2 regions of the Stenotrophomonas sp. YJH_SMC_65 genome follow, and region 2 is predicted to be linked to the other one. Evidence: riboswitches for the same ligand, from Rfam matches in the RefSeq annotation. Region 2 holds a riboswitch; the other holds the start of a gene.
The links. A riboswitch is a leader RNA that binds a small molecule or an ion and turns the genes downstream of it on or off. The one in region 2 is predicted to bind glycine.
Positions count from the first base shown of each region.

Region 1: it holds a riboswitch for glycine, as region 2 does, so the genes downstream of both, gcvP (aminomethyl-transferring glycine dehydrogenase) here and AC5P7A_RS09300 (trimeric intracellular cation channel family protein) in region 2, are expected to answer to the same signal.

Region 1 covers NZ_JCAFSR010000001.1:96,363-101,449, forward strand. Annotated here, with positions in the region: gene gcvP (aminomethyl-transferring glycine dehydrogenase) at 1-2,274, opposite strand, end outside; glycine riboswitch at 2,337-2,439, opposite strand; gene AC5P7A_RS00415 (multidrug effflux MFS transporter) at 2,739-3,965, shown strand; gene AC5P7A_RS00420 (siderophore-interacting protein) at 4,106-4,999, shown strand; gene AC5P7A_RS00425 (hypothetical protein) at 5,083-5,087, shown strand, end outside.
Region 2 covers NZ_JCAFSR010000004.1:250,971-256,057, forward strand. Annotated here, with positions in the region: gene AC5P7A_RS09280 (NAD(P)/FAD-dependent oxidoreductase) at 1-480, shown strand, start outside; gene AC5P7A_RS09285 (hypothetical protein) at 568-984, opposite strand; gene AC5P7A_RS09290 (nuclear transport factor 2 family protein) at 988-1,419, opposite strand; gene AC5P7A_RS09295 (GIY-YIG nuclease family protein) at 1,564-1,839, opposite strand; glycine riboswitch at 1,880-1,969, shown strand; glycine riboswitch at 1,983-2,088, shown strand; gene AC5P7A_RS09300 (trimeric intracellular cation channel family protein) at 2,171-2,788, shown strand; gene AC5P7A_RS09305 (3-deoxy-7-phosphoheptulonate synthase) at 3,051-4,124, opposite strand; gene AC5P7A_RS09310 (hypothetical protein) at 4,419-4,676, opposite strand; gene AC5P7A_RS09315 (DUF6616 family protein) at 4,767-5,087, opposite strand, start outside.

The DNA.
Region 1 (5,087 bases), on a different contig from region 2:
GTACATCCAGCTGATCGGCAGGATCGAGGCGCTGCCGAAGCTGGCCGCGCTGACCATGCCGACCGGGCCGTTGTCACCCAGCTTGCCCGGCAGGAACGGGGCCAGGTGCTCCTTGACCGCGCACGGGCCGACGCCCGGGCCGCCACCGCCGTGCGGGATGCAGAAGGTCTTGTGCAGATTCAGGTGCGAAACGTCCGACCCCCACTTGCCCGGCTTGGCCACGCCGACCAGGGCATTCATGTTGGCACCGTCGGTGTACACCTGGCCGCCGTGCTTGTGGATGATCTCGCAGATCTCCACCACCTCTTCCTCGAACACGCCGTGCGTGGACGGGTAGGTCATCATGATCGCAGCCAGGCGGTCGCTGTACTTCTCGGCGTTGAGGCGGATGTCCTCGACGTCGACGTTGCCGTTGGCATCGGTCTTGGTCACCACCACCTTCATGCCGCACATCTGCGCCGAGGCCGGGTTGGTGCCGTGCGCCGAATCCGGGATCAGGCAGATGTCGCGGTGGCCTTCGCCGCGCGAGCGGTGGTAGGCGCGGATCGCCAGCAGGCCGGCGTACTCGCCCTGCGCGCCGGAGTTCGGCTGCAGGCTGACCGCGTCATAGCCGGTGCATTCCACCAGCATCGCTTCCAGCGTGTCGATCAGTTCCTTGTAGCCCAGCGCCTGGTCGGCCGGCACCAGCGGGTGGATCTGCGAGAACTCCGGCCAGGTCACCGGGATCATCTCGGCGGTGGCGTTGAGCTTCATGGTGCACGAGCCCAGCGGGATCATCGTGCGGTCCATCGCCAGGTCCTTGTCGGCCAGCGAGCGCAGGTAGCGCAGCAGTTCGTGCTCGCTGTGGTGGGTGTTGAACACCGGGTGGGTCAGGAATGCGGACTGGCGCAGCAGCCCGGCCGGCAGCGCATCGGCGGTGCTGGCATCCAGCGCGTCGACGTCGGCCTGCGCACCGAACACGGCGGCCAGTGCGACCACGTCGGCGCGGGTGGCGGTCTCGTCCAGGCTGATGCCGACCGAGTCGCTGTCGATCGCACGCAGGTTGTAACCGGCGGCGCGGGCCTTGGCGTGAATCTCATCGGCGTGCACGCCGGTGACATGCAGGGTGTCGAAGAAGTCGCCACCGACCTGCACGCCGGCCTCGCGCAGCGCGGCGGCCAGGATCGAGGCCAGGCGGTGGGTGCGCCGGGCGATGCGGGTCAGGCCTTCCGGGCCGTGGTACACGGCATACATCGAGGCCATCACCGCCAGCAGCACCTGTGCGGTACAGATGTTGGAGGTGGCCTTCTCGCGGCGGATGTGCTGCTCGCGGGTCTGCAGGGTCAGGCGGTAGGCCGGGTTGCCCTGGGCATCGACCGAGACGCCGATCAGGCGGCCCGGCATCGAGCGCTTGTAGGCGTCGCGGCAGGCCATGAATGCGGCGTGCGGGCCGCCGAAGCCGAACGGCACGCCGAAACGCTGGCTGTTGCCGACCACGATGTCCGCACCCCATTCGCCCGGGGCGGCCAGCAGGGTCAGCGCCAGCAGGTCGGTGGCCACGGCCACCAGGCCGCCGCGCGCGTGCACGGCCTCGACCAGCGCCTTGTAGTCGCCGATCTGGCCGAAGGTGTCCGGGTACTGCAGCAGCAGGCCGAAGGCTTCTGCTTCCAGTGCCTCGACCGGGGTGCCGACGCGCAGCACGATGCCCATGGGCTCGGCGCGGGTACGCAGCAGTTCCAGGGTCTGCGGGTGCACGGCGTCGTGCACGAAGAAGGTGTCCGACTTCGACTTGGCCGAACGCTTGGCCAGGGTCATCGCTTCAGCTGCGGCGGTGGCTTCGTCCAGCAGCGAGGCGTTGGCGATTTCCATGCCGGTGAGGTCGGCGCACAGGGTCTGGAAGTTGATCAGCGCTTCCATGCGGCCCTGCGAGATCTCGGCCTGGTACGGGGTGTAGGCGGTGTACCAGGCCGGGTTTTCCAGGATGTTGCGCAGGATCACGTTCGGCGTGTGGGTACCGTAGTAGCCCTGGCCGATGAAGCTGCGCAGCACGGTGTTCTTGTCGGCGATCGCACGGATCTTCGCCAGTGCCTGCACTTCGGTCATCGATTCCGGCAGTGCCAGCGGCGCCGGCGACTTGATCTTGGCCGGTACGATGGCATCGGTCATCGCATCCAGCGACGCGTGGCCGACGACGTCGAGCATCTGCGCGATCTCGGCATCGTTGGGGCCGATGTGGCGCTCGACGAACGCATTGTGGTGCTCGAGCTCACGCAGGGAAGGGGTGTTCTGGGACATGGCGAAGGATCCGTCAGGAAAGGGCACACGCACGGGCACAAGCCGCCGGTCGGCGGTCTGCGGGGCGCCCCTCTGTCCTTTTGCCTGAGAGTTTGGAAGCGCGGAAAACCGCGGCTTCGTGCCCCTTCGGCGCCGGATCGAACCGGTCTCTCCAGAGTTGTGTTACGGGTGGTATCGGGCCTGAGCGATTACGGGCGTTGCGCCTTCGGCAGCGGTGTTCCGCTTCTCCCACCGTGTTGCCCGCCGATTATAGCCCGTTGCGGGCGCGCCAGCCGCCTGCGGGCCCGGCCGCGGCGCCTGAATGGCCGATGGCCCGCCCGTGCGTTTTGTGCACTGCTGCATGGCATCAGGCGCAATCCCCACCTATGATGGGCGGATACCCGAATTCATCTGGCGCCGTCCCTGCTGCAGGGGACTGGCGCCCGCCGTGCGTGCCGCGCATGGCCCTGCCGGACGCCTTCTCCATGACCGCCGCTGTTGCTCCTTCCACCCGCCGCATGGCCCTGCTGCTCGCCGGCCTGGCCATGTTCGGTCCGTTCTCGATCGACACCATCTTCCCAGCGTTCCCGCAGCTGGCCCAGCGCCTGGCGGTGGACGAGGTGGCGGTGCAGCAGACCATCAGCGTGTACCTGCTGTTCTACGGCCTGATGAGCCTGGCACACGGCCCGCTGTCCGATGCCTGGGGCCGCAAGCGGGTGATCCTCGGCGGCCTGGTGGTGTTCGTCGGCGCCTCGGTCGGCTGTGCGCTGTCCACCGATCTGACCACGCTGCTGGGGTTCCGCGCCCTGCAGGGCCTGTCCGCAGGCGTCGGCATGATCGTCGGCCGCGCGGTGATCCGCGACCTGTACCACGGTCACGACGCGCAGCGGCTGATGAGCCAGGTGTCGATGCTGTTCGGCATCGCCCCGGCGATCGCGCCGATCATCGGTGGCTGGATCCTGCTCAGCGGTGCTGGCTGGCCGCTGATCTTCTGGTTCCTGGTGGTGTTCGCACTGGTTCTGCTGGCGGCCACCGCCCGCTACCTGCCGGAGACCCATCCGCTCGAAGCGCGCGTTCCGTTGTCGCCGCGGGTGCTGATGCGTGATTACGTGCGCATCGGTTTCAATCCGCGCTTCCTGCGCCTGGCGCTGGCCGGCAGCATCGGTTTCGGTGGCATCTTCCTGTACATCTCCTCGGCACCGGTGTTCGTGATGCAACACCTGCACCTGGGCGAGGGCGGTTTCGCCTGGCTGTTCATCCCCACCATCGGCGGCATGACCACCGGCTCGTTCCTGTCCGGGCGCATGGCCGGGCACACCACGCCCACCCGCCAGGTATCCATTGGTTTCGGCCTGTGCGCGCTGTCGGTGCTGCTGAACGTCGGCTACGTGGCGCTGGCGCCGCAGTTCGTGCTGCCGTGGGCGGTGCTGCCGATCTTCCTGGGTGGCATGGGCATGGCGCTGATCTTCCCGATCCTGGCGCTGGCGGTGCTGGACATGTACCCGCACCAGCGCGGCCTGGCCTCGTCGCTGCAGGCCTTCGTGCAGCTGATGATCAGCACCGTGGTGGCCGGCGTGGTGTCGCCGCTGCTCAGCGCCAGCCCGCTGCACCTGGCGTTGGGCCAGGCTGGGTTCTTCGGCGCCGGCTTCGTGTTCTGGTACTGGGAACACCGGCGCGAACGCGCGGCGCAGGCAGCCTGCACGGGTCACTGAGCAGCGCGCAGGGGTAGGGCAGGCTACGACGCCCGCAACGCTTGCGACGGGAAACCGCCGGACTAGGCTGGGCACTCCAGCCAGCCGGTGCACAGGTGCACGACAGCCAGCCGATCCACTGTCGTTGCATGAGGTTCCCCATGGCTGCGCAGCAGACCTACCGCCTGTTCGAGGTGGCGCTGAAGGAGCGCCGCGTTCTTTCCCCTTCCCTGGACCGCATGGTGTTCACCGGTGCCGACGTGGCGCGGATGACGACCGGAGGGCCGGACCAGCGCATCAAGGTGTTCTTCCCCTTGCCCGGCCAGGAGGCGCCGCAGGTCCCCAGCGGCGAGGACTGGTACCCGCGCTACCGGGCCCTGCCGGACGATCAGCGCCCGCCGATGCGCACCTACACCCTCCGCCAGCTGCGTGCAGAGCAGGGCGAGGTCGATGTTGATTTCGTGCTGCATGGCGAGACCGGGCCGGCCTCGCGATGGGCCATCCATGCACGGCCGGGCGACCGCGTGGTGCTGCTGGCCCCGGATGCCGACTGCGCCGACAGCAGCGAGGGCTGGGAATGGAAGCCGCCGGCCGGCGTTGGCCAGGTGCTGCTGGTGGCTGACGAGACCGCGCTGCCGGCAGTGGCCGGCATTCTTGAGGAACTGGCGGCCAGGGTGGATCCGCCACGTACGCTGGCCCTGCTGGAAGTGGCGCAGGCCGGCGACGCCGTGCCGCTGAAGGCGCCGGCTACCGCCGAGCTTGTCTGGCTGCCGCGCGGGCGGGCGGCGTACGGGGCGCCCCTGTTGCAGGCGGTGCAGGCGCGCCTGGCCGCCTCGAGCGTGGTCGCTGGCGAAGAACTGGAAGAGATCGACGTTGACGCGCAGATTCTCTGGGAACAGGCCGATGCCAGCGTGGCCGGGCCGCTGTATGCCTGGGTGGCAGGCGAGGCGGGAGCGGTGATGGCGATCCGTCGCCATCTGGTCCGCGAGTGCGGGCTGGACCGCCGCACGATCACCTTCATGGGTTACTGGCGGCACGGGAAAGTGCTGGACTGACCTTGCTGGATCGAGCGCGCGTGAAGCGGTGCTGCGCGTGGGGTGCGCTATCCTTGCGCCCCCTTTCGCAGCGGTACCGCACCATGTC
Region 2 (5,087 bases):
CCACTGGCGCGCACGCTGGACGTGCCGCTGGACCGCGCCGGCCGCGTGCAGGTGCAGCCGGACCTGACCCTGCCCGATCACCCGGAGCTGTTCGTGGCCGGCGACCTGGCCGCACTGAGCCAGGCCGACGGCAAGCCGGTTCCCGGCGTGGCGCCCGCAGCCAAGCAGATGGGCAAGTACGTGGCCGAGGTGGTCCGTGCACGCCTGCACGGCAAGCCCGAGCCCGGTCCGTTCAAGTACGCCGACTACGGCAACCTGGCCACCATTGGCCGCATGGCCGCGATCGTGCACCTGGGCCGGCTGCAGCTCTCCGGCGTGCTGGCCTGGTGGTTCTGGCTGGCCGCGCACGTGTTCTTCCTGATCGGCTTCCGCAACCGCATCGTGGTGCTGCTGAACTGGGCGGTCGCGTACTGGAGCTACCAGCGCAGCGCGCGCATCATCTTCGGTGATGATCAGGACGACCGGCGGCCGAAGCGCTAGGGCTTCCCGGGGCCTTTCCAGGGGTCAGGGCCCTTTCCGCCGGAATGGGACCCGACGCCGGCTACCGCATCCGCGCATGACGTGGATCTACTTCCGGCAGAAGTCCTCCTTCCTCGCGGTGTCCGCAATCTGCGCGGTACTCCAATGCCGGGTGATCCAGATCGCCAACGCGGTGCTGCTGAGATGCCAGCGCAGCATGCCGCGCCGAGGTTGCCGCCACAGGTGGCGCCGGGCAATCCAGAAGGCCTCCCGCTCCACTTCAGGCACCTTGTTCTTCATCCCGTCCTTGTCGAAGAACTGGGCGGTGAAGCGCCAGGGGTTCATCGGCTGGTATCCCGCCCGTGGCTCACCGCTGCACGCAGCCACGCCACTGGGCGCGCGGTCGGCCGGCTTCGGCCGACCGTCCACCAATGCCAGCCCGAGCAGATACAGCAGGCCAGGCAGCAGCGCGATGCCGGCGACCAGCACGACGACGGAGATCCATGCGTTGCCGGCGGCACGCATCGCTCAGTGCGCCTTCGGTTTCGGGTACCACAGTGCGTTGACGATGACCCAGCGCTGGTCGAAACGCCCCATGTGGAAGTAGTCGACGAACCACGGGGTTTCCAGCCGCACCGAGGCCGCGTTGCCGGTCACGTCCAGCACCGTGCAGCGGCGATCCCATTGATCCTTCGGGGTCTTCAGCGCGCCCTGTTTCGTCAACGAGACCAGCTCTTCCTTCGACATCCGGCGCAGGCCCAGGCGCTCGTCGGGTGTATCGCCGAGCACAGCGCGCTTGGCCAGGTCCGGATGCAGGGAACGGGCGACGCGCTGCGGGTCGGCCTCCAGCTGGCCATCGACGTAGTCGTGGCAGGTGGCTTCGATGGCCGCGATCGTGGCGGCGTCGGCGGCAGGGCTCGTTGATGCGGAAAGCGCGAACAGCAGGGCAATCGTGGACATCCGGGTCTCCGGCTCTGGGCGCGGGGCGATCATCGCATGGGCCGGGTAGCCCATCCACGCAGGGCGTGGATCTACTGTAGAGCCGAGCCCGTGCTCGGCTCCCGCATCGGGCAGACGGAACAACAGCCGAGCGTGGGCTCGGCTCTACAGAAGCGCAGGATCCGTTGCCTGCAGCCAGGCCAGCTTGCGTTCGCGGGGCTGCTGCTTGAGTTGCCACTCGGCCCGCGAGGCGGCGGCCCGGTCCGGGTATTTGCGCACGGCCAGCACGCGCAGCGGCGGCCGGGCCCGGGTGTAGCGCGCGCCCTTGCCGGCCTGGTGGGCGGCGAAACGCGCCTCCACATCGGTGCTGATGCCGGCGTAATAGCTGCCATCGCGGCATTCGAGCAGGTACAGGAACCACGGGCGGACGGACGAGGCCATGCCTGGATTATGCCGTGCTGCACTGCAGCGGATATACTGGCACCCGAATGCAGGAGAGAGGCGCCGCGCTGGCGCCCGCCGAAGGCGCAGGCTCCCATGATCGCTCAGGCCGGTGGGCTGGAATCCCACCAACCATGCATTCGACTCGCCGAGCTGGAGAGAGGTCACCGGGCATGCCCGGGACGATCCGCCGAAGGGGCACGCGGCCCATGCCGCTGAACTCTCAGGCAAAAGGACAGCGGGAGCGGCACCGGTCATCGTCATCCCGTCATTGCGCAGGCAGTGGCGGCGGTCGCGCATGGCCGGCCCCACCGCGCCCGGAGCCTGTCCCATGCTGCTGTCCATCATCTACCTGATCGCCATTTCCGCCGAAGCCATGACCGGCGCACTGTCCGCCGGCCGCCGCCGCATGGACCTGTTCGGCGTGGTCATGATCGCCTGCGTCACCGCCCTCGGTGGCGGCTCGCTGCGCGACATCCTGCTCGGCCACTATCCGCTGGGCTGGGTGAAGCATCCCGAGTACCTGGGCTTCACCGTATGCGCGGCGCTGATCGCCACCTGGGTGGCGCGCTGGATGCATCACTTCCGCCGCACCTTCCTGGTGCTCGACGGGCTGGGCCTGATCGCCTTCACCCTGATCGGCTGCTCGATCGCGCGCGAAGCCGGCCATGCAATGCCGATCGTGCTGATCGCCGGCATGCTGACCGGCGCGTTCGGCGGGGTGCTGCGCGACATCCTCTGCAACGAGGTGCCACTCATCTTCCAGAAGGAGCTGTACGCGATCATCGCGCTGCTGACCGGCGCGGCCTATCTGTTGCTGCTGCACTGGGGCGTGGCCGATGCCACCGCGATCCTGTGCTGCCTCGGCGGCGGCTTCGCGTTGCGCCTGCTGGCGATCCACTACCGCTGGGAAATGCCGAAGTTCGTGTACCACGACGAAGTGCATTGAGCCTCTTCGTAAAGTCGAGCCATGCTCGACTGCTCTTTGCAGCAAACCAACGCGCTTCGCGCGCAGGTCGGGCATGGCTCGACGCTACAGGAAGCGGTATCACCACCCCGGCGATGTACCTGGCGCTGTCGCTCATGCGCAGCGCCAGGCGCATCGCCGGTGCAGATGGGCCGGCCTCCAACTCCGACCGACCCTGATCGCGGCCGCACCCCCGCAGGCGCTGGCCGCCATCCACACACGTGCCGCACTCAGGCGGCTTCGATCAGGCTGCTTCGGACACCTTCACGTCGCGACGGGCGCGCACGGCCGCAGCCAGACGCTCCAGCACCGTCACGGTGGTGTCCCAGTCGATGCAGCCATCGGTGATGCTCTGGCCGTAGACCAGCGGCTGGCCTTCCACCAGTTCCTGGCGGCCACCGACCAGATGGCTCTCGATCATCACGCCAACGATGCGCTGTTCGCCGTCTTCCAGCTGAACAGCGATGTCCTCGATCACCTTCGGCTGGTTCTCGGGGTTTTTCAGGCTGTTGGCGTGGCTGGCGTCGATCATCAGGCGCGTCGGCAGCTTGGCCTTGGCCAGCACCTGGCAGGCGTCGGCGACGCTGCCGGCGTCGTAGTTCGGCTGCTTGCCGCCACGCAGGATCACATGGCAATCCGGATTGCCGGTGGTCGACACGATGGCGGTGCCGCCCTGCTTGGTGACCGACAGGAAGTGATGCGGATTGGACGCCGCACCCACCGCGTCAGCGGCGATCTTGACGTTGCCATCGGTGCCGTTCTTGAAGCCGACCGGGCACGACAGCCCCGAGGCCAGCTCACGATGCACCTGGCTTTCGGTGGTACGCGCGCCGATCGCGCCCCACGCCACCAGGTCGGCGATGTACTGCGGCGAGATCACATCGAGGAATTCGACACCGGCCGGCAGGCCGAGCTTGTTGATGTCGCGCAGCAGGCCGCGGGCAATGCGCAGGCCCTTGTCGATCCTGAAGCTGCCGTCCAGGTCCGGGTCGTTGATCAGGCCCTTCCAGCCCACCGTGGTGCGCGGCTTCTCGAAGTACACACGCATGACGATTTCCAGTTCGCCGGCCAGCGCGTCGTGCAGCGGCTTCAGGCGCTGGGCGTATTCGATGGCGGCCTTCGGGTCGTGGATCGAGCACGGGCCCACCACCACTGCCAGGCGGTCGTCACGGCCGTGCAGGATCTGGTGCAGGGCCGCGCGCGAGGCGCTGACGGTGTCGGAGGCTTCATCGTCACAGGGCAGCATCGCCAGCAGTTGGGCAGGCGGTGTCAGCGGTTCGATGGTGCGGATGCGCAGGTCGTCGGTGTGCGGGGGCATTGCAGGAGATCTCCGGAACGTTGGGGTCCCCAGCGTGGCGGCATGAAAAAAGCCGCCAGGTTCGCTGGCGGCTTTCGGGAATGCGTCTGAAGCTTTCTTCAGGGTGAGCGCAGTCCTTCCTCCGCCAGTGGCTTCGGAAAGTAATACCAGTAAAAGCGGGTGGCGGCTGCGTTCATGGGGTGTATTGATAGCACAGCTTTTGCGCAGTGCAAAATGTTTCATCCGCAACCGCGGGTGCGGTTCAGCGAGGCGCGCGCCGGCGCTGCCCACGCGGCAGCAGCCACGCAAAGCTGCTCATTTGCCATGCACTTCCACGTCCAGCAACAGGCCTTCGTGGATGTCGGCCCAGCGCTCCAGCACGCGGTCCAGCTCCTGCCTGGCCTCGTCCAGCTGCTCGGGATTGAGCAGGGAACGGGTGGTGTAGAGGTCGGAGACCAACCGCCGCAGGGCCGCCTCCGGGATGGCCACCGACGGCCCTTCCCGCCCCGGCAACTGCAATGCCGGGCTGTCGCCAAGCGGGCCGAACAGCGTGACCTGGAGCGTGCTCTGCATGATCAACTTCCCTGCGGATGGACATGGGCAATGTCCTGTTTACCGCGTCCGGGTGACAGGCGCATGTGCCATGCGCGTCCGGAGACGCTGCTACAAGGCGGCCAGGTCGGCAAGGTGCTGCCCCATCCCATCGTCTGCGCCGACGGCGTTGATGGTGGCGAAGTACTGATGCCAACCGGTGGCGGCAATGCCGGCCACCAGCGCATCGGCGTCCGCGCGGCTTGCACAGCGCCAGACCGCATAGAACTGCTCATCGCTGCCGTGCTGTACGCCCCTGGCAATGCGGCCCATCGCCAGCGGTGTGATGCGGACCGGATCGAACTGCTGCATGCCTGCACCGATACGGGCGAAGAAGGCATTCCGCTGCTCGGGCTGGAGCGTGGTCCAGGCGGGGGTGGCGGTATAGAGCTC